DNA from 2 places in the Colwellia sp. MB3u-4 genome. Region 1 is predicted to be linked to the other one. Evidence: predicted binding sites of a transcription regulator. Region 1 holds the regulator's gene; the other holds the start of a gene.
The links. Region 1 encodes MetJ, which represses methionine synthesis genes. Its sites were predicted from a motif close to TAGACGTCTAGACGTCTA; they were not measured.
Positions count from the first base shown of each region.

Region 2: the regulator MetJ is predicted to act here: its motif matches at 1,882-1,899, upstream of metA (homoserine O-succinyltransferase).

Region 1 covers NZ_JACGVE010000089.1:77,285-80,502, reverse strand. The annotation lists gene ccoG (cytochrome c oxidase accessory protein CcoG) at 1-228, shown strand, start outside; gene H4J61_RS15995 (VOC family protein) at 380-793, shown strand; gene metJ (met regulon transcriptional regulator MetJ) at 1,235-1,567, opposite strand; gene metB (cystathionine gamma-synthase) at 1,801-2,958, shown strand; gene metL (bifunctional aspartate kinase/homoserine dehydrogenase II) at 3,055-3,218, shown strand, end outside.
Region 2 covers NZ_JACGVE010000072.1:31,161-34,378, forward strand. The annotation lists gene H4J61_RS05275 (YoaK family protein) at 1-190, shown strand, start outside; gene H4J61_RS05280 (HD family hydrolase) at 371-964, shown strand; gene H4J61_RS05285 (methyltransferase) at 1,042-1,692, opposite strand; gene metA (homoserine O-succinyltransferase) at 2,029-2,979, shown strand; gene metH (methionine synthase) at 3,008-3,218, shown strand, end outside.

The sequences.
Region 1 (3,218 bases):
TCAAAAGTTGATCGCCAATTTAAGATCACAGTATTGGAAAAAGTAGTAAGTTTAAGTGTTGACGGTAAGGTGATGATAAAAGCGGGTGAAATTGCCAGTGTACCTGTACATTTAACGATGCCCCCGGAAAACATCAGCCAAAAAATTACGCCAGTGACACTGACTGTTGCCGTTGATAATATGCCGGATATTAAGGTTGTTAAAGAAACTAAATTCTTTTCAAATTAATTGATTTTTTAGCTAGTGGCTAGTGATTGTGAAAAAAGACCTCTAGGTGAGGTTTTTTTAATTACATCATGCAAAGTGCATTACGGAAGAAAAATACGTTAAAATAGCATGACTTGGACGATGAGTAGTGAAAATGAATAGAGAACAAAGCATGACCAAAACGATCAAACAAAGCATAGCAAATATTGCCCTCGTGGTTGAAGACTATGATGATGCGATTGCATTCTATAGCAAAAAATTAAACTTTCAGCTGATTGAAGATACTGACTTAGGCGGCGGAAAACGTTGGGTGCAAATATCACCACCGAATTCAAATGGCACCAACATACTGCTTGCTAAAGCCAGTAACGAGGAACAAAGCCAATCAGTGGGTAATCAAGCGGGCGGACGAGTATTTTTATTTCTGCAAACCAATGATTTTTGGCGCGACTATCAACAGATGAAAAGCCAAGGTGTCGAGTTTAACGAAGAGCCGCGCGTGGAAGAATATGGCACGGTTGTCGTGTTTAAAGATTTATATGGGACAAAATGGGATTTATTGCAGTTGAATGATGTGACTGGCTAGATTTATCGCTATCAGTTATCAGCCGTCAGTCATGAGTTAATGTAGCTGCTTAGTTAAATTCGATGATATTAAAGTTTCAGTTATTAAGCTTTTTAATGTGTGGACACTATGAAAAATTAAGGCTTAGTAAATCAAAATTATGTAAAGCTGGATGCTGGCCATATGGGTGACGGGCATAATGTTATTTTATTTGAACGACGCTGACTTTAAAAGTCACTTTAATGCAAACTAAAGCAATATCGTTCCAGTTTGAAGAATATTCAAATAGCGCTGATGAACAGAAATAATTATTTTTTGATATGTAGCGGCATACTACAGGCGGTATTTCGCTATATATTTCAAAGCAACTCTTGCTAATCACCCCTATTTTTCAGCAATAAAAAAGGCGCTAATCAGCGCCTTGTTTATTTGCTTGTTGTACTAATTGTTGTGCTACTCGTTTTAATCTTCTAATTCCGCTTCGTGTTCACTAAAGTCAGTTATGCCTTTTGCTTCCAAAGCCCGACGAACACTCGCGGGTAATTTTTGTGTGTTGTCTTTAGCCAAGTCACTATCATCAGGTAATGGTTGGCCAGTAAAAGCATGTAAAAACGCTTCACATAACAATTCACTGTTGGTGGCATGACGCAAGTTATTCACTTGGCGACGTGTACGTTCATCAGTGAGCACTTTTAACACACGTAAAGGGATAGACACGGTGATCTTTTTGACTTGTTCACTTTTCTTCCCGTGTTCGGCGTATGGGTTAATATACTCGCCATTCCACTCTGCCATGAATATTCCTCTATGCTAATTAATTGAGATAAACTTATCGATGTTAAACCTGTCTGGTAGGCCAGTTTATGATAAATTTATTCTTACTACTTGATTTTACTGGTTGTGGGGCCTGAGTCAATAACGAATGTGTAGAAGTTTAGAAGTCTAAAGTACTTGACCCAAGAACTTAAACCATTTAGATTGATAGACGTCCAAACATCTATACAGAAAATATTTTTACCGGAGTACACATGAGCGAGAAAAAAATTGCCACTACCGCTGTTCGAGCAGGTATTAATAGCGACCAACACCATGGCGCTGTTATACCAGCTCTTCACCTTTCAAGCACCTATGCACTGAAAGGTTTTAATGACAAGCGTCAGTTTGACTATTCACGCACCGGTAATCCAACTCGCGCTACGTTTGCCCAAGCTATTACAGATTTAGAGCAGGGTGCCGTTGGCATAGTGACAAATACCGGCATGTCAGCGGTGCATCTTATTTGCCAATTACTTGATACACAAGACACGGTTGTTATTCCGCATGATTGCTATGGCGGAAGTTTTCGCTTATTTACCCATCTTGCCAAGCGGGGTCAGTTTACGCTCGTGGTGGTTGATCAAAACGATCAACAAGCCTTGGCCCAAGCCTTAGCAACAAAACCTAAATTAGTATTAGTTGAATCACCGAGTAATCCACTGTTACGCTTAGTTGATATTGCTGCCATTACCAAACAAGCCCATCAAGTTGGCGCATTAGTGGCGGTTGATAACACCTTTATGTCGCCGGTATTGCAACAACCCTTGTTATTGGGTGCTGATATTGTTTTTCACTCTACCACCAAATACATTAATGGTCATAGCGACGTGGTTGGCGGTGTGCTAGTTACCAAAGAACAAGCCTTAGGTGAAAAACTAGCTTGGTGGGCAAACTGCATTGGTATTACGGGTTCAGCTTTTGATAGTTTTTTAGCTTTGCGTGGCTTAAAAACTTTGCCAATACGGATGAAACAGCATCAAATTAATGCCAATGCCGTGGCAAAATTTTTGCAACAGCATTCGGCTATTCAACAGGTTTATTTTCCGGGTTTAGCCAGCCATCCGCAACATGAATTAGCTAAAAAACAGCAGTATGATTTTGGCGCTATGATGAGCTTTGAGCTTAAAGGTGGCGTTGAAGCGGTTAAAATACTGTTTGATAAACTTGAACTTTTCACTCTGGCACAATCACTTGGTGGTGTTGAAAGTTTGATCTGTCATCCCTCAACCATGACTCATGCTGGGATGGAAATTGAAGCACAACTTACCGCCGGTATTACCCAGTCATTAGTGCGACTTTCTGTTGGTATTGAAGATATTGACGATATACTGGCCGACCTATCTCAGGCACTCGATGCCAGCCAAGCTTAAAGCGGTTATCCATAGTTATCAATGTACTTTGGCTGCGTGTTATATATCAATAATTTAAAGGAGGTATGACAAGGTTGTCATACCTGTGGTAGTAAAATGATCGGTTCAAATACAGCGGTAACGCTTAGTTCTGCAAAAAATCACTTGGCAAAAGTTGCCTGTAATGTCCATAAATTTGGTGGTAGTAGTTTAGCTACCAGTGCTTGCGTTGAACGTGTGGTGGATATTATTCGTCAGCATTGCCAGCTCAATGACATTAT
Region 2 (3,218 bases), on a different contig from region 1:
CGATACATTTGATAATAGAAAGGCATTATTATTTCTGTTAATTATTATAGGATTTATTGTCGGTGGGGGCTTAGGTACTTATTTATTTAGTTTGTTTAAATTTTATGCGCTATTTGTACCCGCAGGTATTTGTATTTTATTAGCCTTAATCTATTCAATTTATAATGCTAATGCCCAAGCTAAGAGCTAGCACTTTTACCATTTTTTCAGGTTACCAAGGTAGGTGGTAAATTTATCACTAGTATATTAGCTCGCTTTATCGACACTTCAGCAGATTGTGTTGTTACTAAGGTGGAGTTATCGATGAAAGACCCCATATCAACTTATGTGAGTATAAAATCATCGTGCTAGCTTTCATATAGGAGAAGTAATGCAAGACTTGAAGCAACAATTAGATTTTATTTTAGAGTTAGACCGTCTTAAAGCTGTCTACCGAAAAGTGATGGTAAAGTCGGATAAAAATAGACCAGAAAACAGTGCTGAGCATAGCTGGCATATTGCCATGATGGCGCAAACCTTACATGTTTATGCCGCAGAGCCAGTCAATGTTGCTCGAGTTACCAGCATGTTACTTATTCATGACATAGTAGAAATTGATGCCGGCGATACTTTTGCCTTTGCAGCACAAGCCGAACTTGATGCACAAGAAGCAAAAGAGCTTGCAGCGGCAAAGCGTATTTTTGGTTTGTTGCCTGAACAGCAATGCTCAGAAATGTTAAACTTGTGGCTAGAGTTTGAAGCGGCAGAAACAACCGATGCTAAATTTGCCAAAGCAATGGATCGGGTCTTACCTTTACTGCAAAATATGAAAAATGACGGAGGGAGTTGGGCTAAGCATAATGTTAGCCGATCTGAAGTTATTTCCCGTAACAATCTCTTAGATGGTTTAGCCCCAAAATTATGGATTTATGTTGCTGAGCAAATTGATTTTGCCGTAGAAAAAGGCTGGTTACGCAACGCGTAGCGGTAATAAAACTTCTAGGTGTGTAGAGCAATGCCTTAGCTGCTTGTTAATATATAAGTCAACAAACAGCTAAGCTTCTATCTTTTAAATTTAAGAATATGACCTTTGAAGTCTTGTTTAATGTAATCGGTATGCTCAGGTTTAATATGGGTAGAGCTAAAACCAAAATCTAGCATTTTTGTACTTAATTTAGTTTTGCGCCCGCGACCCGGATCAACAAGAATAACTTCACAACTTTTGTTTGCATGGGCTTGGATGAAGTTGGCAAGCAATTCAATATGTTCATTTTCATATAGTAGGTCACTACCTATGATTAAATCAAAAAGTCCTAAGCTATCTTGTTTATTTGACCAATTAGTTTGCTCATAGTTAATCGGACCGTCTTGATTAAGCAGGGTGTTTCTCAGTAAAAATTTCCCTACTTCGGGGTGGTAATCTGTTGCGGTTATATCCGCTTTTTGTTTGTTTAATAGTAAGCTACTAAGCGCTATGCCACAGCCTACTTCTAATACCCGTTTTGTGCCAACGGGGTATTGCGAAATAAAATGTGCCAGCACTAAGCTTGATGGCCAAATAACACCAAATAAAGACCAAGTTGCCGATGAAATGCCTAAGTTTTGGGCGATGTCTTCAGGGTCATAAAATTCTTGTTTATCACGTAAGGTACAAAGATGGATATCAGTGTTACCAAACTCGATGGTTTGATAACTGTAACGAAGGTTTGTCATTGTGCTGCCTAGGTAGGCGCGGAGCCAAGTCTCTTAAGACAAATGACAAAGTGCGCGAGTCGGCTAAGAGTACAGTGTTTAGCTTAAATGACAATATATTTCGTGCGCTATAATTTAGCTGATATAGCTTTTTTGTCGCGAATTTTCTTTGCGACTAAACGATAAAATGCTAAATCATATTAAAATGTTTAGACGTCTATACGTTTAGAGGTTGACATAGCTAGCAATCCAAGTCACATTGTAGTTAGATATAAATGGTAAAGAGCAATATTTTTTTTCAGCGTTATTTTATTACTATTACAGATATAACGAATTACCCGACATTAGGTTATTACTATGCCCATAAAAATCCCCGATGAATTGCCCGCTTTAACGATTTTAGACAAAGAAAATATTTTTGTTATGTCTGAACGTCGCGCTGCAGATCAAGAAATTCGCCCAATGGAAGTGGCTATTCTTAACCTAATGCCCAATAAAATTGAAACTGAAGTGCAAATTCTGCGCATGTTGGCCAATACACCATTGCAAATTAATGTTGAATTTGTCCGCATACATGCCAATGAATCTAAGAATACGCCGCAAGCACATCTAGATAATTTCTACCGCTTATTCGACGATATAAAACATAAACAATATGACGGTTTAATTATTACCGGTGCGCCGCTGGCGTTGTTGGATTATCAGCAAGTAACCTTTTGGGACAAAATTTGTCAAGTGTTTGACTGGGCAGAAAAAAATGTGACTTCAACCATGTTTTCATGTTGGGCAGCACATGCAGCGCTTTATCATCATTATGGTTTGAAGCGACATTTGCGTAAAAAAAAGCTCTCTGGCGTCTACCACCACCATTGTTTAAAACCAGAAGAGCAGTTAACCCGAGGCTTCGATGAAAGTTTTAATGTGCCTCATTCTCGCTATGGTTATATCGATAAATCGGATTATCAAACACTGGAACATCTAGAAATATTGGCGGAGTCAGCTGAGGCAGGGGTGTATTTATCTGCGAGTAAAAATAAGCAGCAAGTCTACCTTACCGGCCATCCAGAGTATGACGCAACCACCTTGAGTGAAGAGTATTTTCGTGACCTTGAAATGGGCCGTACCACGTCAATGCCTGAGCATTATTTTACTGAAAATGATCCCCATTCAACCACAGCAAACACCTGGCGCAGCCATGGTAGTTTGCTTTTTACCAATTGGTTAAATTATTACGTTTATCAAATTACGCCGTATCAATTAGATGCAAACCATATTAAAGCCATCCATCCAGGGAAATCTCGTGTCTAAGCAAGTAAATACTCAATCAAAAGCACCTGTGGTGCAGTCAGTTTCTTATGGCCGATTACAAGCCGAATTAAAAAAGCGCATTCTTATTTTAGATGGTGCTATGGGCACTATGATCCAAGCGTATAAATTTGAAGAGCAAGATTATCGTGGCGAGCAGTTTGCTGATTGGCATAGCGATGTTAAAGGTAACAACGATTTGTTGGTGCTGACTCAACCTGAGGTTATTAAAGCTATTCACC